DNA from 2 places in the Streptomyces sp. 12E genome. Region 2 is predicted to be linked to the other one. Evidence: riboswitches for the same ligand, from Rfam matches in the RefSeq annotation. Region 2 holds a riboswitch; the other holds the start of a gene.

Region 1 (14,117 bases), 1.3 Mb from region 2:
ACGACGCCGGCCACGAACTGCGCACCCCGATCACCATCGTGCGCGGCCACCTGGAGCTGATGGGCGACGACCCGGCCGAACGCGAGGAGACCGTCCGCCTCGTCACCGACGAACTCGACCGGATGAGCCGCATCGTGGAGGACCTGCTGCTGCTCGCCAAGGCCGAACGCCCCGACTTCGTCACCCCGGAGCCGGTCCAGCTCGCCGAACTCACCGCCGACGTCTACGTCAAGGCCCGCACCCTCGGCGAACGCGACTGGCAGCTCACGGACATAGCCGACCGGGAGGCACGGCTGGACCCCCAGCGGATCACCCAGGCCATGGTGCAGCTCGCGCAGAACGCGGTGCAGCACACCACCACCGGCCAGACCATCCGCATCGGCTCCCGCACGCAGGGTTCCCGGATCGAGCTGTACGTCGCCGACTCCGGCCCCGGCGTCCGGCCGCAGGACCGGGAGCTGATCTTCGAGCGCTTCCGGCGCGGCACCTCCCGGCGCGGGGCGCGCGGTTCGGGCGCCGGACTCGGCCTGTCGATCGTCAAGGCGATCGCCGAGGGCCACGGCGGCCGGGTCCGTCTGGACGACACCGAGGGCGGCGGCGCCACCTTCGTACTCACCCTGGAAGAGGCACGTCAGTGAACCGGATCCTGATCGTCGAGGACGAGGAGCGCATCGCCTCCTTCGTGCAGAAGGGCCTGCGCGCCAACGGCTTCACCACCACCGTCGTCCCCGACGGCGAGGCCGGCTACGAGTACGCCCTGACCGGCGGTTTCGACCTGGTCGTCCTCGACATCGGGCTGCCCGGCCGGGACGGCTTCACCGTGCTGCGCGAACTGCGCGAGTCCCGGGTGACGACCCCGGTGATCGTGCTGACCGCGCGGGACTCGGTCCGGGACACGGTGGCCGGTCTGGAGGGCGGCGCCGACGACTGGATGACCAAGCCGTTCCGCTTCGAGGAACTGCTCGCCCGGGTACGGCTGCGGCTGCGCACGGCGGCCCGGGCGCCGGAGGTGACGGTGCTGAGGGCGGGTTCGCTGAGCCTCGACCTGCGCACCCGCCGCGCCCGGGCGGGGGACCGCACCGTCGACCTGACGGCCCGTGAGTTCGTGCTCCTCGAACTGTTCCTGAGGCACCCGGGGCAGGTACTCTCCCGCGAGCAGATCCTCTCCCACGTGTGGGGCTACGACTTCGACCCGGGCTCCAACATCGTGGACGTGTACGTCCGCGCGCTGCGCAAGAAGCTCGGCGCGGAGAAGGTGGAGACGGTCCGCGGGATGGGCTACCGGCTCCCCGCGTGACGGGGCCGGGTGAAGTTCCCTTCATCTTCGGCTCATCGACGGCTCACCGCCCGGGCGGATCGTCGATGGCGTGACACTGACTCCCCGCTCGACCGCGGCCCTGTGCGCGGCGCTGTCGCTGTGCGCGCTGCTCGCGGTCCCCGGCGCCTTCCCCGGCCTCGGCCCGGACGCGCGCCTCACCCTCGCCGTGTTCGCGCTGGCCACCTGCGCGTGGGTCGGCACCCCGATCGACGACACGTACATCGCGCTGGGCGCCGGACTCGCCCTGACGGTGACCGGGGTGATCAGCAGCGACACCCTGTTCGGCACCCTGGGCGACTCGACCGTGTGGCTGCTGATCTGCGCGTTCGTCCTGGCGGCCGCGGTGACGCGGACCGGGCTCGCGGGGCGGGCGGCGGCCTTCCTGGTCGGCGGGGCGCGTACGGTACGGCAGCTGACGCACCTGACGACGGCCGCGCTGGTCGTCACGGCGTTCGCGGTACCGGCCACCTCCGGCCGGGCGGCGCTCGCCCTGCCGGTGTTCCTCGCCCTCGCCAAGGCACTCGCCGACCGGAAGCGACTGGTCGTGATGCTGGCGCTGCTGTTCCCGACCGTGATCCTCCTGTCGGCGGTGGCGACCCTGATCGGCGCGGGAGCACATCTGATCACCGTGTCGGTGCTGTGGGAGACCGCCGGGGAGCGGGTCGGCTTCACCGAGTGGCTGCTGCTCGGGCTGCCGCTGGCCGTGGCCTCCTCCCACCTCGCCGCCGAGGCCGTCCTGCTCACCACCACCCGGCGCGCGGACCGCGCGGGCCCGGTGCACATCACCGCCGAGGAGATCCAGCGGCACAGCGACCGCCCGGTCACCGGCCCCTGGAGCCAGGCCGAGAAGCGCTGCGCCCTGCTGCTGGCCACGGTCGTCGCCCTGTGGTGCAGCGAGCCGCTGCACCGGGTGTCCCCCGCGGTGGTCGCGCTGATCGGCGCGGTCGTCGCCGCCTCGCCGGCCCTCGGCACCGTACGGCTGAAGGACGCGCTGAAGACGGTGCCCTGGTCGCTGCTGCTGTTCATGGCGGCGACGATGGCGATGGGCGTGGCGCTCGCCGAGTCGGGCGCGGCGAAGTGGCTGGTCGGCGGGTTGCCCGCGGGGATCACGCCGGTGATGTTCCTGGCGGTCGTCGTCGCGGTCAGCACGGCCGCCCACCTGATCCTGCAGTCCCGTTCCGCCCGTTCCTCCGTACTGGTCCCGCTGGTGGTCGCGGCGGCCGTGGGCGCCGGGGTGAACCCGGTCGCGGCGGCACTCGCCTCCACCGCCGCCGCGGGCTTCTGCCACACGCTCCCGGCCTCCGCGAAACCGGTCACGCTCTTCGCGGAGATTCCCGGCACCCCCACCTACACCCCGCGCGACCTGCTGCGGCTGTCCGCCGTGCTGGCCCCGCTCACCGCCGCCCTGGTCCTGCTGTTCGCCGTCGCGGTGTGGCCGCTGCTCGGCGTCCCCGTGACCCGTTAAGGAGTTCCCCTCATGCTGAACCGTGTCGTCGTAGCCCCCAGCGGCTTCAAGGAGTCGCTGTCCGCCCAGGCCGCCGCCGACGCCATCGCGGCGGGCGTCCGCCGGGTGCTGCCGGACGCCGAGATCGACCGTATCCCGCTGGTGGACGGCGGTGAGGGCACGGCCTCGGCGCTGGCCTCGGCGACCGGCGGCCGGCTGATCGCCCTGACCGCCACCGGTCCGGTCGGGGAACCGGTCGGCACCCACTTCGCGCTGCTCGGCTCCCGGGACACGGCGGTGGTGGAGATGGCGGCGGTCGCCGGCCTCTCCCTCGTCCCCCGCACCCGGCGCGACCCGGGCGCCACCACCACGTACGGCGTCGGGGAACTGATCCGCGCCGCCCTCGACCGGGGCGTACGGCGCGTCCTGGTGGGCTGCGGCGACTCGGGCACCTCCGACGGCGGCGCGGGCGCGCTCCAGGCGCTGGGCGCCCGGCTGCTGGACGCGGACGGTCTCGAACTGCCGCCCGGCGGGAGCGCGTTGACGCGTCTGGCCCGCATCGACCCGGCCGGCCTCGACCCCCGTCTCGCCGACGTGGAGCTCCTCGTCGCCTGCAACCCCTTCAACGTGCTGTGCGGGGAGCGGGGCGTGGCCCGGGTGTTCGGACCGCAGAAGGGGGCGACCCCGGAGCAGGTCGAGGAGCTGTCGGCGGCGCTGGAGAACTGGGCGCGGGTCCTGACCCGTGATCTCGCCGTCACCGGCACGGACCTGCGCCTCGGCCGCGGTACGGGCGCCTCCGGCGGGCTCGGCGCCGGGCTCGCCGCCCTGGGCGGGTCCCTGCTGCCCCGCTTCCACGTCCTGCTGGACCACCTCGACCTGGACGCCCGGCTGGCCCGCGCCGATCTGGTCGTCACCGCCGAGGGCGCCCTGGACCACCAGACACCGCGCGGCAAGGTACCGGCGGAGGTGGCCCGCCGCGCCAAGCTGTCCGGACGGCCGGTGCTGGCGCTGGCGGGCACGCTCGGGGAGGGGGCGGGGGAGGTGCCGGGCGTGGACGCCTGCCACGGCATCCTGCCCGCGCCGATGGCCCTGGCGGAGGCGCTGGTGCGCGGTGCGGAGCTCCTCACCGACGCGACGGAGCGCGCGCTGCGCATGATCGTGCTGGGCGCGCGGCTGCCCGTGCCCGCCCACCACTAGGTTCCGCCCCGCCCCCTTCCCGTTCCCGTCCCCCGGGGGCGCCGCCCCCGGACCCCCGCTCCTCGAACGCCGAAGGGGCTGGTTTCCAGCCCCTTCGGCGTTCGAGGAGGAATCAGGCGGACGTGTCCGGGACGCAGCGGCCGTCCACCGTGCGGTAGGTCCAGCGGGCGCCGTCCCGCACGAGTTCGCGCACCGCGCGCACGAAGCGCTCCACGTGCTCGTCCGGCGTCCCCGCGCCGAAGCTCACCCGGACGGCGTTGAAGGACTTCTCGCCGGGCGCCGCCCCGGGGGCGCCGCACTCGCCCTGGGCCCCCGGGTCGCCGCCGAGCAGCGTGCGCACCAGCGGGTGCGCGCAGAACAGTCCGTCGCGCACGCCGATGCCGTACTCGGCGGAGAGCGCGGCGGCGAAGTGGGAACTGTTCCAGCCCTCCACGACGAAGGAGAGCACGCCCACGCGCGGGGCGTCGTCCCCGAACAGGGACAGGAACCGCACCTCGGGCACGTCCGCGAGCCCTTCGCGCACCGCGCGGATCAGCTCCTCCTCGCGGGCGACCAGGGTGTCGAACCCGGCCTCGGTGAGCGCCTTGCAGGCGGAGGCGACGGCGTGGGCGCCGATGACGTTGGGCGAGCCGGCCTCGTGGCGGGCTGCGCCCTCGTGCCACTCCACGTCCACTCCCCCGTCCGCGCGCCGGGTGACCGTGCGGCTGGCGCCGCCGCCCGCGAGGTAGGGATCGGCCTCCCGGAGCCAGTCGGCGCGGCCGGCCAGCACCCCGGAGCCGAAGGGCGCGTACAGCTTGTGCCCGGAGAAGGCGACCCAGTCGACGTCCAGGTCCCGCACGCTCACCGGATGGTGCGGGGCGAGCTGGGCGGCGTCCAGCACGATCCGGGCGCCGTGCGCGTGCGCGGCGGCGGCCAGTTCCCGTACCGGCCACAGCTCGCCGGTGACGTTGGAGGCGCCGGTGACGCAGACCAGGGCGGGGCCGTGGGGGGCGCGGTCGGCGAGGGCGCGCTCCAGGTTCTCCACGGCCTGGCGGGGGCTGCGCGGGGCGTCCAGGCAAGTGACCCGCGCGTCCCTCCAGGGCAGCAGGGAGGCGTGGTGCTCGGTCTCGAAGACGAAGACCTCGCAGCCGTCGGGGAGCGCGCCGGCGAGCAGGTTGAGGGAGTCGGTGGTGGACCGGGTGAACACCACCTGGTCCCCGGTACGGCAGTCGAGGAACTCGGCGACGGTCCGGCGGGCGTTCTCGAACAGGTCGGTGGAGAGCTGGGAGAGGTACCCGGCGCCCCGGTGGACGCTGCCGTAGTACGGCGCGTAGGCGGCCACGTCGTCCCACACCCGCTGGAGGGCGGGGGCGCTGGCGGCGTAGTCGAGGGCGGCGTAGACGACCTCGCCGCCGGTGACGAGGGGGACGGTGACGTCCTGGCCGAGGACGGGCAGCGGGGCGCGGACGGACGGGGCGGCAGCGGTGGAGACGGACATGACGGAGCTCCCGGTGAGGCGGGCGGAACCCCCGCGCGAGCACGCGTCGCTCGAGCACGGAGGGAAAACGGAGGGAAAACGGAGGGAAAGGGGAAGGGGTGTGCGGAGGCGGGGCTCGGCAGCCCTAGCGCATTCGCTTGCTCACGGAAGACTCCTCGACGACCAGGACCCCTGGTGTGCGAGGGGTCCGCGCTTGCCGTGCGCCCTGCTGCTCACGGCCTGGTCTTCACCCGGGGCACCCCGCCACGGACGGAGGGTTGCCGGACAGCCGGCCGGGGCCTGATGGCTGTCACTCATGACCTGGACAGGAAAGTACGGGAAACGATCGACGTCCCGCAACCCGTGTCCGGATCGCGGGACGTCGTACCAGCCCTGCGGCTACGCGTTGCTGACGGCCACCCAGCGCTCCAGGACCCGCTTGGCGGCCCCCGAGTCGATCGACTCGGCCGCCTTCGCCATCCCGGCGCGGATCCGCTCCGTCAGGGTGCCGTCGCCCGGCTCCAGGGCCACCAGCGCCGCCGCCGAGTTCAGCAGCACCGCGTCCCGCACGGGGCCGCCTTCGCCGTCGAGGAGCCGGCGGGCGACCTCGGCGTTGTAGGAGGCGTCGGCGCCGCGCAGCGCCTCCACGGGCACCAGTTCGATGCCGACGTCACGCGGGTCGAAGGTCTCCTCCTCGACCTTGCCGTCGCGGACCACCCACACCCGGGAGGTGGCGGTGGTCGTCAGCTCGTCCAGGCCGTCGTCGCCGCGGAACACCAGGGAGGAATGGCCGCGCCCGGCGAAGACGCCGGCGATGATCGGGGCCATCCGGGCGTCGGCCACACCGATGGCCTGCGACCGCACCCTGGCCGGGTTGGTCAGCGGGCCGAGGAAGTTGAAGACGGTCCGCACCCCGAGCTGGCCGCGCGCCGCCGCGACGTGGCGCAGCGCCGGGTGGAACTTCACCGCGAAGCAGAAGGTGATCCCGGCCTCCTCGGCGACCTCGGCGACCCGTCGCGGGGTCAGCTCCAGGTTGACGCCGAGCTTCTCCAGGACGTCGGAGGCGCCGGACGCGGAGGAGGCGGCCCGGTTGCCGTGCTTGACGACCTTCGCGCCGGTGCCGGCCACGACGATCGAGGACATCGTGGAGATGTTCACCGTCCTGGCGCCGTCCCCGCCGGTGCCGACGATGTCGACGGTGGCGCCCGGCACCTCGATCACGTTGGCGTGGTCGTACATCGCCCGCACGCAGCCGGTGATCTCCTCGACGGTCTCGCCCTTGGCCCGCAGGGACACCGCGAACCCGGCGATCTGCGCGTCGGTCGCCTCGCCGCGCATGATCAGGTCCATCGCCCAGGCGGTGTCGTCGGCGGACAGGTCCCGGCCGTCCAGCAGGCCGTTCAGCAGGGCGGGCCAGGAGCGGCCCGCCGCGGTGTCGCCTCCAGCGGGGGTCACAGCGCTCATGGCCGCTCCTGATGGTCGTGGAAGAAGGGTCCGGGAACCCGGCGGGGTCCCGGACCCCACCCTATCCAGCTCCGGGGACGGCGAAGGGCCCCCGTCCGCAGAACGGACGGGGGCCCTTCGCCGTCGTGTGGCGACTGGGGTGAGGCGCGGAAGGTGATCAGTGGTGGCCGTGGCCGCTCGTGATCTCCTTGTACTCCTCGACGGTCGGCTTCGGAATCTGGGACTCCTCGCCGTAGTAGCCCTTGCTCAGCTTGGCGCGCAGCTTCTCGGTCGCCTTCACCTTGCGCCGGACGCCGTTCTCGTCGACCGTCGGGCCGATCTCGAACGGCTTGTACTGCTCGTGCGCCGTGAGGGTGTACATCTGCTCCTGGCTGAGCGGCTCGTGCACCTCGATGAACTCACCGTGCGGCAGGCGCTTGATGATGCCCGACTCGCGGCCGTGCAGCACCTTGTCCTTGTCCCGGCGCTGGAGGCCGAGGCAGATCCGCTTGGTGACGACGAACGCGATGACCGGGCCCACGAAGAAGCCGATGCGGACGAACCAGGTGACCGCGTTGATCGAGAGGTTGAAGTGGGTGGCGAAGATGTCGTTGCCACCACCGATCAGCATGATCATGTACGCCGTGACCCAGGCGACGCCGAAGGCCGTACGGGTCGGGGCGTTGCGCGGCCGGTCCAGGATGTGGTGCTCGCGCTTGTCCCCGGTGATCCAGGACTCGATGAACGGGTAGAGCGCGATGACCGCCAGGAAGAGACCGAAGATCGTCAGCGGGATGAAGACGCCCAGGACCAGGGTGTGGCCCCAGAAGTTGATCTCCCAGCCGGGCATGGCGCGGATCAGGCCCTCGGCGAAGCCCATGTACCAGTCGGGCTGGGCGCCCGTGGAGACCATGTCCGGACGGTACGGGCCGATGTTCCAGATCGGGTTGATGGTCGCGATGCCGGCGATCAGGGCGGTGAAGCCGAAGACCAGGAAGAAGAAGCCTCCCGCCTTGGCCATGTAGACCGGCAGCAGCGGCATGCCGACGACGTTCTTGTTGGTGCGGCCGGGCCCGGCGAACTGCGTGTGCTTGTGGTAGAAGACCAGGATCAGGTGGGCGACCACCAGGCCGAGCATGATGCCCGGCAGCAGCAGGATGTGGATCGAGTAGAACCGCGCGACGAAGTCGGTGCCGGGGAACTCCCCGCCGAACAGGAACATCGAGATGTACGTGCCGACGATCGGCACGGACAGGATCGCGCCCTGGGTGAAGCGGACACCGGTTCCGGAGAGCAGGTCGTCCGGCAGCGAGTAACCGGTGAAACCGGTGAACATGCCGAGGACGAACAGCAGGAAGCCGAACAGCCAGTTGATCTCACGCGGCTTGCGGAACGCGCCGGTGAAGAAGACGCGCATCATGTGCACGAACATGCCGGCCAGGAAGATGACCGCGGCCCAGTGGTGGATCTGCCGGATCAGCAGACCGCCGCGGACGTCGAAGCTGATGTCCAGCGTCGACTTGTAGGCCTCGCTCATCAGCTGGCCCTGCAGCGGGACGTACGAGCCGTGGTACTCCACCTCGTTCATCGACGGGTGGAAGAACAGCGTCAGGTACACACCCGTGAGGATGATGATGAGGAAGCTGTAGAGGCAGATCTCGCCCAGCATGAAGGACCAGTGGTCCGGGAAGATCTTGCGCATGTTGGCCTTGGCCAGGGAGTAGATCCCCAGCCGGCCGTCGGCCCAGTCGGCGACGCGTTCGCCGGCCGGAGCCTTCCCACGAGAGCGGGACTCTGTGCTGGTGTTGGTACTCATCCGCGCTCCCAGAAGGCAGGACCGACGGGCTCTTCGAAGTCGCCGAGCGCTTCGAGGTAACCCTCGTCGTTCACGCCGATGCGCAGCTGCGGCAGCGGGTGACCGGCGGGACCGAAGATCACCTTGGCGCCGTCGGAGAGGTCGAAGGTGGACTGGTGGCAGGGGCACAGCACGTGGTGCGTCTGCTGCTCGTACAGGGAGATCGGACAACCGACGTGGGTGCAGATCTTCGAGTACGCGAGGATGCCCTCGTGCGACCACTCGAGCGACTGCTTGTCCTTGATGTCGTCCGGCTTGATGCGGACCAGCATCAGAGCGGCCTTGGCGATCTCGTTCTGGAAACCGTGGTCGTGCTCGTCCAGGCCCTCGGGCTTGGCGAAGGTCAGCGAACCGGTGATCAGGTCGGACGGCCGCAGCGGCTCGTTGGTGTTCATGTTGACGAGCAGCTTGCCCTTGGCCCACAGGGTGTGGCGCAGCTTCTCCTCGGGCAGCGGGCCGAGCTCGCGCAGCAGCACGACGCCGGACAGCGGCACCAGGGTGAGCGCGCCGAACATGGTGTTGCGGATCAGCTTGCGGCGACCCAGCTGCGACTCCTTGGCACCCTGCCGGAAGTCGTCCATGACCTTGGCCCGGAGGTCCCGCGGCGCCTCGATCGGGTGCCGCTCGTCGGTCAGCTCCTCGTCGGACATCAGGGTGCGGGCCCAGTGGACCGCGCCCGCGCCGATGGCGAACAGCGCGACGCCGAGCGTCACACCGAGCGCGAAGTTCAGGGCACTGATGTGACCCAGCGGGAAGATGTAGACGATCTTCTCGACCGGGATCGCCACGAACGAGGCGATGAAGCCGATGGTGGCCAGCATCGACAGCGTGAACAGCAGGGCGACCGTGCGCTCGGACCGCTTGGCGGCCCGCTCGTCGATGTCCTGGATCCGGTGCTCGTGGGGCGGCATGCCCGGGTCGGCGAACGGGTTCTTCTCGTCCGCGACCTTCACGGCGCCGTGGGCGGTGTCCTGCCCTGCGGGCAGGTTCTCTTCGGGAATGTCTTGGCTACTCATGACTTCTTGGCCTTTGCGGTCCGAGCGGCGACCCACACGGCGACGGCGATCAGTCCGCCGAGACCGAAGATCCAGCCGAACAGGCCCTCACTGACCGGGCCCAGCCCGCCCAGCTGCATGCCGCCCGGGCTCTCGGACTGATCGGTGTTGACCTCGCCCAGGTACGCGATGATGTCCTTCTTGTTCTGCTCCGACAGCGTGCTGTCGGGGAAGGAGGGCATGTTCTGCGGGCCGGTGAGCATGGCCTCGTAGATGTGCTTGGGGGCGACGTCCTCCAGGCTGGGGGCGTACTTGCCGTGCGTGAGCGCACCGCCCTTGCCGGTGAAGTTGTGGCACTGCGCGCAGTTGTTGCGGAACAGTTCGCCGCCCTTGGCGATGTCGGCGCCCTCGGGGCCGTACTGCTCCTCGGTGGGCACGGCCGGGCCGGCGCCCAGGGAGGCGATGTACGCCGCCAGCTGGTCGATCTCGGCCTGCGTGTAGACGGCCGGCTTGTCCGGGATCTGCGCGGCCTGCGAGGTGGCGGCCGGCATACGGCCGGTGCTCACCTGGAAGTCGACGGCGGCGGCGCCCACGCCCACCAGGGTCGGACCATCTGAGGTGCCCTGACCGCCGGTGCCGTGGCAGCTGGCGCAGCCGACCGCGTAGAGCTTCTTGCCCTCCTCGATGGTGAGGGACTGGGCGGTTTCGTCGGCCTGCGCCTTGTCCGCGGGTGCGAACACGGCGTAGAGCCCCCCGGTGCATGCCAGCGCGAGGAGTAGGACGACGAGCGCCGCCAGCGGATGGCGTCGTCGTGCGGAGAGCTTTTTCACGGATTACCCCGGTGTCAGGATCTTCTGCGTCGATGCTTCTGGTTGGTGCGCTCCCGAAGAGCGCGGGGATGCGGGTCCGGCTACTTGATCATGTAGATCGTGGCGAAGAGGCCGATCCAGACGACATCGACGAAGTGCCAGTAGTAGGACACGACGATGGCCGCGGTCGCCTGCTCATGAGTGAACCTCTTGGCCGCGTAGGTCCGGCCCAGGACCAGCAGGAAGGCGATGAGACCGCCCGTCACGTGCAGGCCGTGGAAGCCGGTGGTCAGGTAGAAGGCCGAGCCGTACGCGTCCGAGGAGAGGGACAGGCCGTAGTGCTTGACCAGCTCGGTGTACTCGAGGACCTGACCGCCGATGAAGATCGCGCCCATGATGAAGGTGACGATGAACCACATCCGGAGCTTCTTCACGTCACCGCGCTCGGCGGCGAAGACGCCGAGCTGGCAGGTGAGGGAGGAAAGCACCAGGATCGTGGTGTTCGCCGCCGAGAACGGGAAGTTCAGGTAGTCGGCCTTCTCCGACCAGAAGTCGGGTCCGGTCACCGATCGCAGGGTGAAGTACATCGCGAAGAGGGCCGCGAAGAACATCAGCTCGGAACTCAGCCAGATGATGGTTCCGACGCTGGTGAGGTTCGGTCGGTTGACCGACGGGTGCGCGTGCCCGGTATCTACTGTCGTTGCTGTCGCCACGCCGACATTATGTCGGTCGCTTATCCCGCCCTCACTCCCGGGGGTGCCGTTCGGTGTGTTCAACCGTCCTGGACTGCCCGGATGGCCCATCCGTGGACCGCGCCGGGGCCGTCTCGAAGGCGTGTCCGAACCAGTGTTGACAAGCGGTCGGAGGGGGTAGCATCCGCGCCATCGGTACCCGAAGTGCCCGACAGAGCCGTGCCCTCTCTCTTACGCGTGGAGGAACAATGCAGGCGACCGCCACGGTGCTGGTCTACAGCGACGACGCCAACACCCGGGAGCAGGTGCGACTCGCCACCGGGCGGCGGCCTGCGCCGGACGCGCCCGTCGTGGAGTTCGTGGAGTGCGCCACCCCGGCGGCCGTGCTGGCGGAGCTCGACCGGGGCGGCATCGACGTGTGCGTGCTGGACGGCGAGGCCGTGCCGATGGGGGGCATGGGGATGTGCCGGCAGATCAAGGACGAGGTGTTCGACTGCCCGCCGGTGCTGCTGCTGATCGGGCGGCCGCAGGACGCGTGGCTCGCCACCTGGAGCCGGGCGGAGGCGGCGGTCGCCCTGCCGGTGGAACCGGTGGAGTTCGCCTCGGCGCTGGCCTCGCTGCTGCGGCGGAAGCACCTGCAGAGCGCCTAGGGGCCCGCTCCCTCCCGTGACACGGCGGCTGCGGGGCCGTCGCGGCCGGTCGCGCCCACGCGGCGGGGCCGCGCATGCGACGGCCCCGCACCCCTTTCGGGGCACTACACGGCCGTCGGCCGGAGGCGTGCGGCCTCGTCGCGGTTCTGGGCCGTGCCGGAGGCCAGGGCGCTGCCCGCCCGCCACTCGGCCCAGTCGAGGTTCCAGTCGCCGTAGCCGTTGCCGAAGGGTTCCATCGTGTCGCCGGCCGAGTTCTCGACCTCGACGACGTCGCCCTGGCGGACGGTGTCGAAGAACCACTCCGCGTCCTCGGTGCTCATGCCGACGCAGCCGTGGCTGACGTTGTCGTAGCCCTGGAAGTCGACGGACCAGGGGGCGGCGTGCACGTACTCGCCGCTCCAGGTCACCCGGGTGGCGAACTCGACGTCCAGGTCGTACGACTCCGTCGAACCCTCGGCGATGCCGACGGTGGTGCTGCGCATACGTACGAGGCGTTCCTTGGCGAGCACGACCTTGACGCCGTTGCGGGTCTCGAAGCCGGGCTTGCCGGTGGTGACGGGGATCCGCTTGATCTCCTCGTCGTTCTTGTAGACCGTCAGCCGGTGCTCGGCCGCGTCGGCGACGGCTATCACCCGGTCGCCGGTGCGGATCGTCAGGGGCTCGGACCTGCCGCCCCGCAGCCGGTCGTTGACCTTGACGCCCTCCAGGGCGCTGCGCACGCTGACGGTGGCGTGGGCGGGCCAGTAGTCCCGGGGGCGGTAGTGCAGCTTCTTGTCGTCCACCCAGTGCCAGCTGCCGGACACGGCGGGGGTGGACTCGACCGTCAGGGCGCGCTCCACGACGGCCCGCTGGGCGCGGTCCTTGACGGGCGCGCTCAGCTCGGCGGTGAGGGGCTGGCCGACGCCGTACGTGCCCGCCCCGGGGCCGAAGGCGACGGCCAGGCGCTTGGTGGTGGTGGGGCTGCCGGTGGTGAAGGCGAGGACCCTGCGGCCGGGCGCCCCGTCCTCGTCCTCGGTGCTCACCCGGACCGTGTACCGGGTATGGGCGTCCAGCGGGGAGGTGCTGTGCCAGCGGCTTCCGTCGGCGGCCAGTTCGCCCGCCACGTGGCGGCCCGAGGCGTCCACGGCGGTGACGTCCGTGATGCGCCCGTCGGGGTCCTCGGCGACGACCTCCAGGGGCTTGTCGGGGTCGGCCTTCCCGCCCTCCTCCACGGAGCCGCCGAAGGAGACCCGGTCCGCCGCGTCGTAGGGCTCCGCGGACAGCGGGTCGCCGTCGGAGGAACAGCCCGCGACGCCCGCGACGAGGGCGACCACCAGCAGCGCGCGGCCTGCGACGCGGCTCCGCCCGGCGCCCGCGCCACGAGGGGGCTCGATGCGTCTCATGGCCTCACGCTAGGAACCCGCGCCCTTCCCGGCTCACTGGACGGCCCGAACGGGTGAGACGACGCCGAGGGGCCCGGACCCTCCTGGTGGAGTGTCCGGGCCCCTCGGGAAGCACGCCCTCGTTACTGGGTGCGGTTCTCACCGCGGTAGTACTCGAAGACCCAGCCCCAGATGCCGAGCAGGAGCAGCGGCGCCGAGAAGTACATCAGCCACCAGCCGATCGCGACGCCCATGAAGGCCAGGGCACCGCCCGCGGCCAGGGCGAGCGGCTGCCAGCTGTGCGGGCTGAAGAACCCGACCTCGCCGGCGTCGTCGGCGACGTCCGCCTCCTTGTTGTCCTGCGCGCCCACGTCGACCCGCCGGGCCGTGAAGCCCAGGTAGAAGCCGATCATGATGCTCAGGCCGAAGGCCAGGAAGAGGGCGGTGGTGCCGACCGGCTCCCTCGACCACACGCCGTAGACCACGGCGATGATGAGGAAGAAGAAGCTCAGCCAGATGAACATCTTGCCCTGGATCTTCACTTGCCGGCCTCCTTGCTGCCGGAGAGGGCCTTCTCACCGTGACCGGCGTTCTCGAGCTCGTCGAGCGCGGCGATCTCCGGGTGGTGCAGGTCGAACGCCGGGGATTCGCTGCGGATCTTCGGCAGGGTGAGGAAGTTGTGCCGCGGCGGCGGGCAGGAGGTCGCCCACTCCAGCGAGCGGCCGTAGCCCCACGGGTCGTCGACGCCGACCGGCTTGCCGTACTTGGCCGTCTTCCAGATGTTGTAGAAGAACGGCAGCATCGACATGCCGAGCAGGAACGAGGCGATCGTGGAGACCGTGTTCAGCGCGGTGAAGCCGTCGGCCGCGAGGTAGTCCGCGTACCGGCGCGGCATGC
Region 2 (14,117 bases):
TCGCCGCGATGGGCGTGGCCGAGGTGCTGCTGCACACGCACGACATCGCCAAGGGAACGGGCATCGACCACGAACCGCCGGCCGAACTGGCCTCCTTCGTCCTCACCCGGATCTTCCCGCGGGTCGAACCGGGTCCCACCCCCTGGCGGACGCTGCTGTGGGCGACCGGGCGCGGCGAACTGCCGGGGCGGGAGCCGGTCACCGGGTGGCGGTGGAGCAACAACCCGGTGCTGCGGTCGGAGCGGCTGGCCCTGGAGGGCGTCACGCCCGCGGTCGCGGCCGATCTCTCCCTCGCCGGCGACGGCGGGTTCGACTGGGTGGACCCGGGCCCGTTCGAGGGGACGCGGGAGGGCGCCGGGATGCTGCTCACGCAGTACGAGGAGGGGGTCTTCCACCCGGAGTGGGCCATGTACGTCCTGGTCCGGCGCGAGGACGACCGCGCGGTGGGCGCGATGGGGTTCCACGGCGTCCCGGACGGGGACGGCAGGGTGGAGATCGGCTACGACCTCGCCGTGGACGCCCGCGGCCGCGGCTACGCCACCGAGGCGCTGCGCACCCTGTCGGCGTGGGCGCTCGCGCAGGACGGCGTACGGACGGTGGCCGCCGTCGTCGACCAGGAGAACGTGCCCTCGCAGAGGGTCGTCACCCGGGCCGGTTTCACCGAGGTGTCCCGGCAGGAGGGGCGGATCTCCTACGAACTGGGCGGCTGAGCCGCGCCCTTGCGGCGCCGCAGCCCCGCCCCGTGCAGCAGCCGCACCACCTCGCGGCTGCTGACCTCGACCGCCCCGGCGCGCACGGCGTCGGCGTACCGGTGCCGGGGGATGTCGTAGTGGTCGCGTTCGAAGGCGCGGCGGGGCACGCCCAGGCGGTCGGCGAAGGCGTGCAGTTCGTCGTAGGAGAGGTCGCTGACGAGGTGGGACCACATCCGGCCGTGGCCCGGCCAGGCGGGCGGGTCGATGTAGACGGTCACGAGGGCGTCGCTCCGCCCAGCGTGCCCACCGCCGCGACCCTCACGCCCGCCTTGTGGCACACCCAGTGCGGATCGGGTCCGAGTTCCGGCTCCACCTCCAGCGCGTGCGGGTCGCCGGAGCCGCAGACCGGGCACAGCGGCCAGCGCCCGTGCCTCTCCAGCAGGGCGTCCTGTACGTCCTGGGCGACCAGGCCGGGGAGGAACCCGGCGCCGTCCGGCCACTGTTCCACCCACCAGCGCCGGTGCGCGACGGACTCCTCGACGAGGGACACCACGTCCGCCTCGGCGACCTCGCGCGCGGCCAGATCGGCGAGGACGAGGGCGCGCGCCGCGTGCAAGGCCTGCTCCAGGGGGCTGAGGGGGCGGGGTCCGGGGGCTCCGGGTTCGTCGTGGGGGTCCATGCCCCCATTGTGCGCACTCTTGACCACGCACCCGGAACGAAAATATCTTTCACACCGTGACCCGTGAAGTGAAGGAAATCTTCGGAAGCGGTTCCGGCGGCGGTGTGCCCGCCCCTCCCCCGCCCGCCGCCCTGGCGGCCAAGGTCCGCACACTGGCTCCGTCGATGACCCGTTCCATGCAGCGGGTCGCCGAGGCCGTCGCCGACGACCCGGCCGGCTGTGCGGCCCTCACGGTCACGGGGCTCGCCGAGCTCACCGGCACCAGCGAGGCCACCGTCGTCCGCACCGCCCGTCTGCTCGGTTACCCCGGCTACCGCGATCTGCGCCTCGCGCTGGCCGGTCTCGCCGCCCAGCAGCAGTCCGGGCGGGCGCCCGCCATCACCACCGACATCGCGGTGGACGACCCCATAGCCGACGTCGTGGTGAAACTCGCCTACGACGAACAGCAGACCCTCGCCGACACCGCGGCCGGACTGGACACCGTGCAGCTCGCGGCGGCCGTGTCCGCCCTGGCCGGCGCCCGCCGCACCGATGTGTACGGCGTCGGCGCCTCGGGCCTCGTCGCCCAGGACCTCACCCAGAAGCTGCTGCGCATAGGCCTGCTGGCGCACGCCCACAGCGACCCGCACCTCGCCGTCACCAACGCGGTGCAGCTGCGCCCGGGGGACGTGGCGATCGCCGTCACCCACTCCGGGTCGACCGGGGACGTCATCGAGCCCCTCCGGGTCGCCTTCGAGCGCGGCGCGACGACGGTGGCGGTCACCGGCCGTCCGGACGGCCCCGTCACGCAGTACGCCGACCACGTCCTGACCACGTCCACGGCCCGGGAGAGCGAGCTGCGGCCGGCCGCGATGTCCTCCCGGACGGGACAGCTGCTGGTGGTGGACTGCCTGTTCGTGGGGGTCGCCCAGCGGACGTACGAGTCGGCGGCGCCTTCGCTGACCGCGTCGTACGAGGCTTTGGCGCACCGGCACCGGGCGGTGCGCAAAGGCCCGTAGGGGGTGGTCGCCGTGGTCGACCGCGGGTGGTCCGTGGTCGATCGCACAGTTCCCCGCGCCCCTGAGTGCGCTGCCCAATTCCCGGACCGGAAAGATCCGCCATGAATTCCACCTCCCGCCACCGCGACCTCCGGGCCCAGCTGGAGACCCTGACCACCGAGGCGTTCCGGCCCGAGCTGGCGGACGTCGACCGGTTGCCCACCCTCGACATCGCGCGCCTGATGAACGGCGAGGACGCCTCGGTGGCCGGTGCCGTGGCCGAGCAGGTGCCGGTGATCGCCGCCGCGATCGACGCCGTCGCCGAGCGGATGGCCCGCGGCGGGCGGCTGGTCTACGCGGGCGCCGGCACCGCCGGCCGGCTGGGGGTGCTGGACGCCTCCGAGTGCCCGCCCACCTTCAACACCGATCCCGCGCGGGTCGTCGGTCTGATCGCGGGCGGCCAGGGCGCCCTGGTCACCTCGGTGGAGGGCGCCGAGGACTCCCGCGAGCTGGCCGAGGCCGACCTGGCCGTGCTGGGGCTGACCGCCGACGACACGGTGGTCGGGGTATCCGCCTCCGGCCGCACCCCCTACGCGGTCGGCGCCGTCGCGTACGCCCGTGCGCGCGGCGCCCTCACCGTGGGCCTGGCCTGCAACCGGGGCAGCGCGCTGGCGGCGGCGGCCGAGCACGGCATCGAGGTCGTCGTCGGCCCGGAGTTCCTCACCGGCTCCACGCGCCTGAAGGCCGGTACGGCGCAGAAGCTGGTGCTGAACATGCTGTCCACGATCACGATGATCCGGCTGGGCAAGACCTACGGGAACCTGATGGTCGACGTGCGGGCCTCCAACGAGAAGCTGCGCGCCCGCTCCCGCCGTATCGTCGCGCAGGCGACGGGCGCGGCGGACGATGTCGTCGAGCGCGCCCTGGCCGCCGCGGACGGCGAGGTCAAACACGCGATCCTGGTCATCCTGGCCGACGTGGACGGCCCGACGGCCGCCCGCCTCCTCGCGGAGTCCGACGGCCACCTGCGCGCGGCGCTGGCCAGGGCGGGCGACGGGGCGTAGCGGCCGGGCGGATACTGGAGGCACCCGACCCGGAGACGAACCATGAACCACGCGCAGCTCACCGCCCTGGGCCGCGCCCTGCGCGTGCTCGGGGAGCACGGCGAGGCGCTGTCCGCCGACACCCCCGACGCCCGGCTGCACGAAGTGAAGGACGACCTGCGGCGGGCCCTGGACCTGCTGGAGGAGAGCGTCACCACGGCCGCGCCCAGCACGCGCTGCGCCGAGCACCCGACCGGACCGGTCGACGAGAGCGCCCCGGACCTGTGTCTGCTCTGCGAGACCCGGCGCCGCGCCGCCCGCCGCGCCGAGTTCAACGGTCCCGCCCCGCAGCCCCGTCCGACCGAGCCCGCCCCGTCCCGGTACGGGGTGCGCGGGGACCGGCCGCAGCCGCAGCAGCGCTGGCTGCCGGAGCTGTGGAACGGGCAGGCGTGGCAGCTGTGCGGCACCCCGCGCCGGGACCGGCGCGAGGCGGAGCTGTACGTCGCGGCGCAGCTGCGCGGGCCCCGGGCCGCCATGGCGTACCGGGTCGTGCACGAGTTCACCGACTACGAGGTGCTGCGCGTGTGGGGGACGCCGGTGCGGGTGGACATCGAGCCGATGGGCCATGGCTGAGGGCTCCAGCCCCCGTTCGTGACGCCGACGGCCGCCGCCCGGGGCTCCCGGGGCGGCGGCCGCGGGGACCGGCCGGCTCGGCTCAGCTCAGCGTCTGCAGGGACGCCGCGTCGTACGGCGCCAGCTCGTCGAAGCGGCCGGCCAGCACCTTGGCCGCCCAGTCCGGGTCCTGGAGCAGCGCGCGGCCGACGGCGACGAGGTCGAACTCGTCGCGCTCCATCCGGTCGAGCAGGTCGTCGAGGTTGCCGAGCTCGGCCCCCTTCCCCTGGAAGGCCTCGAGGAACTCGCCGTTCAGACCGACGGAGCCGACGGTGATGGCGGGCCTGCCGGTCAGCTTCTTCGTCCAGCCGGCCAGGTTGAGGTCGGAGTCCTCGAACTCCGGGAGCCAGTAGCGGCGCGTGGAGGCGTGGAAGGCGTCGACACCGGCCGCGGCGAGCGGGGCGAGGATCGCCTCCAGCTCCTGGGGCGTCTCGGCGAGCCGGGCGTCGTAGGCGTCCTGCTTCCACTGCGAGTAGCGGAAGATGACGGGGAACTCCGGCGACACGGCCGCGCGCACCGCGGCCACGACCTCCGCGGCGAACTTCGCGCGGGCCACCGGGTCGCCGCCGTAGGCGTCGGTGCGGCGGTTGGTGCCGGACCACAGGAACTGGTCGATGAGGTAGCCGTGGGCGCCGTGCAGCTCCACGCCGTCGAAGCCGATGCGCTCGGCATCGGCGGCCGCCCGGGCGAACGCGGCGACGACGTCGTCGATGTCGGCCTGCGTCATCGTCTTGCCCCCGCCCTCGGTGCCGTCCGTGCGCACCCCGGACGGGCCGACCGCCGGAGCCTGGGGGTACGGCGCCTGGCCCTGCTCACGGACCATGCCGATGTGCCAGAGCTGCGGCACGATCGTGCCGCCCGCCGCGTGCACCGCCTCGGCGACCTTCGCCCAGCCCGCGAGCTGCTCCTCCCCGTGGAAGCGCGGCACCCGGTCGCTCTGCCCGGCCGACTCGTGCCCCACGTACGTCCCCTCGGTGACGATCAGCCCGACACCGGCGGCGGCACGGCGGGAGTAGTACGACACGACGTCCTCACCGGGGACGCCGCCCGGCGAGAACATCCGGGTCATCGGCGCCATGGCGATGCGGTTGGGGACGGTCAGGCCGTTGATCGCGACGGGCCGGGAGAGCGTTGCGGCGGCTCGGGCGGCGGTGTCCGGGGAGGTGACGGTCACGTGGGGCTCCTCTGCTTCGCGTACCTGAAAGTATGTGTACATGCATTAAATGCACGCTCAGCATCAACCGGGCGGGGGCGAGGGGCATTCCCCCCGGCGCTCGGATGTGACCCCGGTCACGGAGCGCCTCCTCTCGCGCCGGATACGGTCGCCCGATGAGGACACGTCTCCTGCGCTTCGGCCTGTACGCGGACGAGGAGGGGCTGGCGTGGGCCGGCTCACTCGTCGACGGGGCCGTGGCGGCACACGGTGCCCGGCTCGTCGGGCGGACCGTCCTGCGCACCCCGCCGGGAAGCGGCACGACGACCGCCGGCCTCTACGACCACCTGGCGGAGCAATGGGCCTGGGAGAACCCGGGGCGGAGCGCCGGCGCACGGGAACCGGTCGAGCTGCGGGTGCGCCTGGTGTGCTCGCTGCGGACCTGGCGGGCGGTCCGCAAGGCGGTGCTGCGGGGCCTGTGCCCGCAGGGCGCGGCGCCGCACACCTGCCGTGTGCCGTGGTGCGCCGCCTGAAACGCCCGAGGGCGGCGCCCCCTGCCGGTAGCAGGGTGCGCCGCCCTCGGTACGTGACGGACGGGTCCGATCCCCGGAAGGATCAGAAGTCCATGTCACCGCCCGGCATGCCGCCGCCGGCCGGGGCCGCGGCCTTCTCCGGCTTGTCGGCGATGACGGCCTCGGTGGTGAGGAACAGCGCGGCGATGGAGGCGGCGTTCTGCAGCGCGGAACGGGTCACCTTCGCCGGGTCGATGATGCCTTCCTTGACCAGGTCGACGTACTCGCCGGTCGCGGCGTTCAGGCCGTGGCCCGGGGTCAGGTTGCGCACCTTCTCCACCACGACGCCGCCCTCGAGGCCGGCGTTGACGGCGATCTGCTTCAGCGGGGCCTCGAGCGCGAGCTTCACGGCCTGGGCGCCGGTCGCCTCGTCACCCTCGAGCTCCAGCTTCTCGAAGACCTGGGAGGCCTGCAGCAGGGCCACGCCACCACCGGCGACGATGCCCTCCTCGACGGCGGCCTTCGCGTTGCGGACGGCGTCCTCGATGCGGTGCTTGCGCTCCTTGAGCTCCACCTCGGTGGCGGCGCCGGCCTTGATGACCGCGACACCGCCGGCGAGCTTCGCCAGGCGCTCCTGCAGCTTCTCGCGGTCGTAGTCCGAGTCGCTGTTCTCGATCTCGGCGCGGATCTGGTTCACGCGGCCCTGGACCTGGTCGGCCGAGCCGGCACCGTCGACGATGGTGGTCTCGTCCTTGGTGATGACGACCTTGCGGGCCTTGCCCAGCAGGTCGAGCGTCGCGTTCTCCAGCTTGAGGCCGACCTCCTCGGAGATGACCTCGCCGCCCGTGAGGATGGCGATGTCGCCGAGCATGGCCTTGCGGCGGTCGCCGAAGCCCGGGGCCTTGACGGCGACGGACTTGAAGGTGCCGCGGATCTTGTTGACGACCAGGGTCGACAGGGCCTCGCCCTCGACGTCCTCGGCGATGATCAGCAGCGGCTTGCCCGACTGCATGACCTTCTCCAGGAGCGGGAGCAGGTCCTTGACGTTGGAGATCTTGGAGTTGGCGATCAGGATGTACGGGTCGTCGAGGACGGCCTCCATACGCTCCATGTCGGTGGCGAAGTACGCCGAGATGTAGCCCTTGTCGAAGCGCATACCCTCGGTGAGCTCCAGCTCCAGACCGAAGGTCTGGGACTCCTCGACGGTGATGACGCCTTCCTTGCCGACCTTGTCCATGGCCTCGGCGATGAGCTCGCCGATCTGGGTGTCGGCGGCGGAGATGGAGGCCGTGGAGGCGATCTGCTCCTTGGTCTCGACATCCTTCGCCTGCTCCAGCAGGGCGCCGGAGACGGCCTCGACGGCCTTCTCGATGCCGCGCTTCAGAGCCATCGGGTTGGCGCCGGCGGCGACGTTGCGCAGGCCCTCCCTGACCAGGGCCTGGGCGAGAACGGTCGCGGTGGTCGTACCGTCGCCGGCGACGTCGTCCGTCTTCTTGGCGACTTCCTTGACCAGCTCGGCGCCGATCTTCTCGTACGGGTCCTCGAGCTCGATCTCCTTGGCGATGGACACGCCATCGTTGGTGATCGTGGGGGCGCCCCACTTCTTCTCGAGGACGACGTTGCGGCCCTTGGGGCCGAGCGTCACCTTGACGGCGTCCGCGAGCTGGTTCATGCCGCGCTCGAGGCCGCGCCGCGCCTCCTCGTCGAACGCGATGATCTTGGCCATGTGAAGTGGTCCCTCCAGGACTGGGGGTGATTCCTTCGGACCGCGCCCGCGCCCGCGACGGACGGCTCGCCGACCCCGTGGTTCCTTGCCCCACACGGCCCGCGGGCCTCACCGACCCGGTCCTTCGTTGTCACTCTCACCTTCAGAGTGCTAACGCCAATGATTAGCACTCGACCCATGCGAGTGCAAGCGCCTTCGGAGAGTCGCGGGGCTCGCTCAGCCGCGCGCGAACACCGTTCGGCCGTACGCGGGCATGGCGAAGGGCCCGCAACCCCGGGAGGTCGCGGGCCCTTCGTCGGCAGAAGATGCTTGCGGCAGGTAGCGCGTTCAGGCGCTGAGACGAACCATGTCGGCCTGCGGGCCCTTCTGACCCTGCGAGATCTCGAACTCGACCCGCTGGCCTTCTTCGAGGGTGCGGTAGCCGTCCATCTGGATCGCGCTGTAGTGGACGAAAACATCCGCACCACCGTCGACCGCGATGAAGCCGTACCCCTTCTCCGCGTTGAACCACTTGACGGTGCCCTGAGCCATGCCTAACTCCCCTATTACTGGCCCTTGCACAGATCCACACTTCGCGGATCCGGGTCAGACCTCACCCCCCAACGGTTGGGGGCGTGCGCCGGAACGCGTCGACCGCGGCTGAATGTATCTGTCCAACTGCCGTCTGCAACAGGTCAGTCGGACGAGAAATCTGGACGACGCCGGTCCGGAGTGTGGCGAGAATTCGCCTGAATCCAGGGCAAGTCGGGCCGCATAAAGGGGTAAAATGCCGCGAAGGGGGCGCGCACTTTGGCCATATCCAGTCGGCCCGCGGCAGGAATTCAGTGTTCCCGATCGGTGGATCGGGAGCGCGTTCCCCAACTCTACCGCGCCCAATCTCATGGAATTGCCCCCTCCGCTTCTCTCACGGAGGGGGCAGTGCGCCGAACGCTCGGCAACCGTCGTTACCGACGGTAATGATCAGCCGCCGGCCACCGCCGGGATGATGGACACGCCGGCCCCGTCCGGGGTGGCCGTCTCGAGCCCCTGCTCGAACCGCACGTCGTCGTCGTTCACGTAGACGTTGACGAACCGCCGCAGCTTGCCCTGGTCGTCCAGCACCCGGGCGGCGATACCGGTGTGGTTCTTCTCCAGGTCCTGGATGACCTCGCCGAGGGTGGCGCCCTCGGCGCTCACCTCGGCCTGCCCACCGGTGTAGGTGCGCAGGATGGTGGGGATACGAACGGTGACGCTCACGACAAGACCTCCGGTCAGGTGACGCCCCTGGGGGCGCGGGGCTGTGTTTGACATGCGGCTGCCGCCGCGTGGGCGCGGTCGGCCACAGGCGGCCCGCGGACGAAACGACTCAGACGAGCCCGGCCTCGCGGAACGACTCGAGGCTCGGACGGATCGTCGCGGTCAGCCCCGTGCCGGCCACCGCGTCCAACGTCTTCAGACCGTCACCCGTGTTGAGCACGACCGTGGTCAGGGACGGGTCGAGCGCCCCGCTCTCGAGGAGCTTCCTGGTGACCCCCACGGTCACGCCCCCCGCGGTCTCCGCGAAGATCCCCTCCGTGCGCGCGAGCAGCTTGATCGCCTCGACGATCCGCCCGTCGTCCACGTCCTCCACCGCACCGCCCGTGCGACGCGCGATGTCCAGGACGTACGGCCCGTCCGCCGGGTTGCCGATCGCCAGCGACTTGGCGATCGTGTCCGGCTTCTGCGGACGTACGACGTCGTGCCCCGCCTTGTACGCGGTGGACACCGGCGAGCAGCCCTCCGCCTGCGCACCGAAGATCTTGTACGGCTTGTCCTCGACCAGGCCGAGCCTGATCAGCTCCTGCAGCCCCTTGTCGATCTTCGTGAGCTGCGAGCCGGAGGCGATCGGGATCACGATCTGGTCCGGCAGCCGCCAGCCGAGCTGCTCGCAGATCTCGTACGCGAGGGTCTTGGACCCCTCCGCGTAGTACGGCCGCAGGTTGACGTTGACGAAGCCCCAGCCCTCGCCGGCCGGGTCGCCGATCAGCTCGGAGCAGAAGCGGTTCACGTCGTCGTAGTTGCCCTCGATGCCGACGAGCTCGCCGCCGTAGACGGCGGCCATGACGACCTTGCCCTGCTCCAGGTCGTGCGGGATGAACACGCAGGACCGGAAGCCCGCCCGGGCCGCGGCGGCGCCGACGGCGCCGGCGAGGTTGCCGGTGGAGGAGCAGGAGAGGGTGGTGAAGCCGAAGGCGCGGGCGGCCTCGATGGCCTGGGCGACGACGCGGTCCTTGAAGGAGTGCGTCGGGTTGCCCGAGTCGTCCTTGACGAACAGCTTGCCGGCGTCGACGCCCAGCTCACGCGCGAGGTTGTCGGCCTGGACGAGCTTGGTCCAGCCGGGGTTCAGGTTCGGCTTGGTCGCCACGTCCGCCGGCACGGGCAGCAACGGCGCGTAGCGCCAGATGTTCGCGGGGCCCGCTTCGATCCGCTTGCGGAGCTCCTCGGTGTCGTGGGCCGAGAAGTCGTACGCGATCTCCAGCGGGCCGAAACACTCCTCGCAGGCGAAGACGGGGCCCAGGGGGACCCGGTGCCCGCATTCGCGGCAGGAGAGCGCGGCGGCGGGGCCCAAGTCGACGGAAGAGGCGGATGCGCCTACGGTGGAATCGGTGGTGGTTGCAACAGTGTGCACAGCCATGTGAGGCGAGGCCCTTTCTCCTCATCTTCCTCACGACGCATCTCGCCGTGAGACGGATTTGGCACCTTCCCTAGCCGGGAGCCTCGCGGAAAAGATCAACAGTGATCTACGAGAACCGGCTGGAGGGTTGCCGGGGCTTCATCGGGCCGTGTCCCTCTGCCCCTCTGGATGAGCGGTGTTCAGTTGTCCGCGCGACACCCCCGGCCTGCGGTGGGCTTCCGCGCTGTTCAAGACTGTAACCGACGAGCGGGGCGTTTGAGATAGTCGTCCGAACCGCGAGATGGATCACAAGTGAGGAGCCGCTGACCGTGCTGGAAGAAGTCGAGCGCTGGTTGGGCGAGCGTTCCTGGTCGGTGACCGACCGGCCGCTGCACCAGCTCCTGGCCGCCAAGCGCGCCACGGGCCGGACGGTGAGCGTGGTACTGCCCGCCCTCAACGAGGAAGCGACGGTCGGTGACATCGTCACGGTGATCCGCCGGGATCTGGTGCGGCGGGTGCCGCTCGTCGACGAGGTCGTGGTCGTGGACTCCGGATCGACCGACCGCACGTCGGAGGTGGCCGCGGCGGCGGGCGCCCGCGTCGTCCACCGCGACGTGATCCTCCCCCGCATCCCGGCCGTGCCCGGCAAGGGCGAGGTGCTGTGGCGGTCGCTGCTCGTCACACGCGGTGACATCGTGTGCTTCGTCGACGCGGACCTCAGGGAGTTCTCCTCCGACTTCGTCTCCGGCATCGTCGGCCCGCTGCTCACCGAGCCGGACGTGCAGCTGGTCAAGGCCATGTACGACCGCCCGCTCGGCACCGCGGCCGGCCAGGGCGGCCGGGTCACGGAGCTGATGGCCCGCCCGCTGCTGAACATGCACTGGCCCCAGCTGGCCGGCTTCGTCCAGCCGCTGGGCGGCGAGTACGCGGCCCGCCGGAGCCTGCTCGAACAGCTCCCGTTCCCGGTCGGGTACGGCGTCGAGCTCGGCATGCTGGTCGACGCCCTGCACCTGGTCGGCCTGGACGCCCTCGCCCAGGTCGACGTCGGCGTCCGCAAGCACCGTCACCAGGACGGCCAGGCCCTCGGCCGCATGGCCGCCACGATCTACCGCACCGCCCAGCTCCGCCTGGCCCGCGGCCACCTGATACGTCCCGCGCTCACCCAGTTCGAGCGGGTCGGCAACACCTTCGCCCCCCGTACGCACTCCGTGGACACGGTGGAACGGCCGCCGATGGCGCAGGTCGCGGAGTACCAGGCACGCAGGGTGGCCTGACCTGCCGGCGTCGACCGGACGTCAGCCGGAGACGCCGTCCGACCAGCGCCAGGTGCCGCCGGAGTCCTGCGCGCAGGTCAGGTACTCGCCGCCACGGCCGTGCGTGCTCAGACCGCGGTGCTTCTTGGCGCAGAACTGGCCGTCGGCGTAGCAGTTGCCGGCCGGGCTGGTGAGTTCGCAGCCACCGGTGCCGCCACCGGTGCTACCGCTGTCGCTGCCGGTGTCCCGTGTCTGCGCCGGTTCGGGGGTCGGGGTCGGCTTCGGGGTGTACAGCGGGCGGCCGTCGCAGTCGCGGCCGTCGCGGGGGACGGTGAACGTCACGCCGTCGGCTCCGTCGGCCTGCTCGCAGACCTTCTCGCCCGTGCCCCAGGAGGAGGCCCGCTTCCCGGTGCCCTGGAGGCGGACGGTGTAGTCGAGGCTGGCCTTCTTCGCCGCGATGACGGCCGATCCGATGCTGCGGCCGGTGTGGTCCGACAACGTGACGGGGGTCGGGGTCGGAGTGGGCGCCGGGGTGGACGTCGGGGCCTCGGTGCCGGAGGACGCCTCGGCGCCGGAGGACGCCTCGGGGGTGGGACTGCCGCTGCTCGGTGTGGCGGTGGCCGCGGCGGGCCGTTCGTCCGCCGCCGTGTCGGCGCCCGCGTCGCCGCAGCCGGCCAGCGCCAGTGCGGAGGCCGCGATCAAAGCGGTCGTGCCCGCGAGTCTGCGCACACCTGCGGACAAGCCTGTGGACATGCGTATGTGCATGACACCCCCCGAAAAGTTGAAACATGCACTACACATCCTCGACCCGCTCACATCTTCCACACAAGACGCGTGACCGAATCGTCGCCGAGGTGACGCACGGGCACGTTTGAGGTTCCGGGGGCCGGGCTAGGTTCAGGCGTATGGCTTCAAGCAACGGTGCTGCTCAGGTACTGGTCGCCTCCAATCGGGGACCGGTCTCGTACACGGTGGAGGACGACGGGTCGCTGCGGGCCAAGCGGGGTGGTGGCGGGCTGGTGTCCGGACTGTCGGCGATCGGGCCGGACGCCGGGGCGCTGTGGGTGTGCTCGGTGCTGTCCGACGGCGACCGCGAGGCGGTGCGGCGCGGGGTCGGCGAGGACGGCGTGCGGATGCTGGACATCCCGGCGGACGTGCACGCGGACGCGTACAACGGGATCGCCAACTCGGTGCTGTGGTTCGTGCACCACATGCTGTACCAGACGCCGCTGGAGCCCGTCTTCGACGCGGAGTTCCGCCGGCAGTGGGCGTCGTACGAGGCCTACAACCGGGCGTTCGCCGAGGCGCTGGCCGAGGAGGCGGCGCCGGGCGCGGCGGTGCTGGTGCAGGACTACCACCTCACGCTGGTCCCCGGGATGCTCCGCGAGCTCCGCCCCGACCTGCGCATCGCGCACTTCTCGCACACGCCGTGGGCGCCGCCGGAGTACTTCGCGATGCTGCCCGACGACATCGCGCGGCAGGTGCTGCGCGGGATGCTCGGCGCCGACCGGCTCGGCTTCCTCACCCGCCGCTGGGCGGACGCGTTCACCGCGTGCTGCGAGCGGTTCGCGGACGGGCTCGGAAAGACGCGCGTCGGGGTGCACGGCCTGGGCGCCGACGCGGACTTCCTGCGCGCCCGGTCCCACGAGGCGGACGTCGAGGAGCGGATCACCGCGCTGAAGGAGGAGATCGGCGAGGGGCGCCGGACGATCGTCCGGGTCGACCGGACCGAGCTGTCGAAGAACATCGTGCGCGGACTGCTGGCGTACCTGCAGCTCCTGGAGGACCGCCCCGAGTGGCGCGAGCGCGTCGTGCACGTCGCGTTCGCCTATCCCTCCCGGCAGGACCTCACCGTGTACCGCGACTACACCGCCGAGGTGCGGCGGCTCGCGGAGGAGATCAACGAGCGGTACGGGACGCCCGGCTGGCGGCCGGTCGTCCTCCACGTCAAGGACGACTTCGCGCGTTCGCTCGCCGCCTACCGGCTGGCGGACGTGGCCCTGGTCAACCCGGTGCGCGACGGCATGAACCTGGTCGCCAAGGAGGTCCCGGTCGTCTCCGACGCGGGCTGCGCGCTGGTGCTGTCGCGGGAGGCGGGCGCCCACGAGGAGCTGGGCGAGGACGCGCTCACGGTCAACCCGTACGACGTCGTCGAGACCGCCCGCGCCCTGCACCAGGCCCTGACGATGGGCCCGGGCGAACGCGCCGAGCGCACCAAGCGCCTGGCCGCGGCGGCCACCGCGCTGCCCCCGGAGCGCTGGTTCCTGGACCAGCTGGAGGCGCTGCGGGACGGACCGGCGCCCCGCTGACCGGCGGGGCCGGTCACACAGGAGTGCGAGGGGGCGGGCGTGGATAGGTTGGGCGTATGGGCAGTCATACGGATTCCACGGACCCGAACGCCATGCCGACGCCCGCCACGCAGGCCGGACGGGAAGGGCTGGAGGCACTTGTCTCCCGCCCGGGCAAGGCGCTGATCGGGCTCGACTTCGACGGGACGCTCGCGCCGATCGTGGCCGACCCCGAGCAGGCCCGCGCGCACCCCGACGCGGTGCCCGCGCTCGCCGCGATCGCCCCGCGGGTGGCGGCGGTCGCGGTCGTCACCGGCCGGCCGGCGGGGGTCGCGGTCCGGCACGGGGGCTTCGCGGGCGTCCCCGGCCTCGAGCACCTCGTCGTGCTCGGCCACTACGGCGCGGAGCGCTGGGAGACCGCCACCGGCAGGGTCACCGCGCCCGCCCCGCACCCCGGCGTCGCCACCGCCCGCGCGGAGCTGCCCGGGCT

The links. Region 2 has a riboswitch for S-adenosylmethionine ahead of thrC (threonine synthase). Riboswitches for the same ligand answer to the same signal wherever they lie in the genome.
Region 1: another riboswitch for S-adenosylmethionine. It lies ahead of ACZ8ZB_RS09555 (aminotransferase class V-fold PLP-dependent enzyme); the one in region 2 lies ahead of thrC (threonine synthase).

Annotation. Positions count from the first base shown of each region.
Region 1 covers NZ_JBVNCJ010000001.1:2,026,802-2,040,918, forward strand. Annotated here, with positions in the region: gene ACZ8ZB_RS09535 (sensor histidine kinase) at 1-638, shown strand, start outside; gene ACZ8ZB_RS09540 (response regulator transcription factor) at 635-1,297, shown strand; gene ACZ8ZB_RS09545 (SLC13 family permease) at 1,368-2,783, shown strand; gene ACZ8ZB_RS09550 (glycerate kinase family protein) at 2,796-3,959, shown strand; gene ACZ8ZB_RS09555 (aminotransferase class V-fold PLP-dependent enzyme) at 4,072-5,436, opposite strand; SAM riboswitch class IV at 5,621-5,737, opposite strand; gene trpD (anthranilate phosphoribosyltransferase) at 5,815-6,879, opposite strand; gene qcrB (cytochrome bc1 complex cytochrome b subunit) at 7,037-8,674, opposite strand; gene qcrA (cytochrome bc1 complex Rieske iron-sulfur subunit) at 8,671-9,729, opposite strand; gene qcrC (cytochrome bc1 complex diheme cytochrome c subunit) at 9,726-10,538, opposite strand; gene ctaE (aa3-type cytochrome oxidase subunit III) at 10,619-11,230, opposite strand; gene ACZ8ZB_RS09585 (response regulator) at 11,458-11,859, shown strand; gene ACZ8ZB_RS09590 (L,D-transpeptidase) at 11,964-13,241, opposite strand; gene ACZ8ZB_RS09595 (cytochrome c oxidase subunit 4) at 13,364-13,762, opposite strand; gene ctaD (aa3-type cytochrome oxidase subunit I) at 13,759-14,117, opposite strand, start outside.
Region 2 covers NZ_JBVNCJ010000001.1:3,307,513-3,321,629, forward strand. Annotated here, with positions in the region: gene ACZ8ZB_RS15260 (GNAT family N-acetyltransferase) at 1-710, shown strand, start outside; gene ACZ8ZB_RS15265 (DUF4031 domain-containing protein) at 692-970, opposite strand; gene ACZ8ZB_RS15270 (hypothetical protein) at 967-1,371, opposite strand; gene ACZ8ZB_RS15275 (MurR/RpiR family transcriptional regulator) at 1,428-2,369, shown strand; gene murQ (N-acetylmuramic acid 6-phosphate etherase) at 2,471-3,412, shown strand; gene ACZ8ZB_RS15285 (hypothetical protein) at 3,455-4,024, shown strand; gene ACZ8ZB_RS15290 (NADH:flavin oxidoreductase) at 4,107-5,237, opposite strand; gene ACZ8ZB_RS15295 (hypothetical protein) at 5,393-5,749, shown strand; gene groL (chaperonin GroEL) at 5,832-7,454, opposite strand; gene ACZ8ZB_RS15305 (cold-shock protein) at 7,782-7,985, opposite strand; gene ACZ8ZB_RS15310 (ubiquitin-like small modifier protein 1) at 8,415-8,690, opposite strand; gene thrC (threonine synthase) at 8,800-10,107, opposite strand; SAM riboswitch class I at 10,126-10,282, opposite strand; gene ACZ8ZB_RS15320 (glucosyl-3-phosphoglycerate synthase) at 10,416-11,360, shown strand; gene ACZ8ZB_RS15325 (hypothetical protein) at 11,382-12,092, opposite strand; gene ACZ8ZB_RS15330 (alpha,alpha-trehalose-phosphate synthase (UDP-forming)) at 12,245-13,648, shown strand; gene otsB (trehalose-phosphatase) at 13,705-14,117, shown strand, end outside.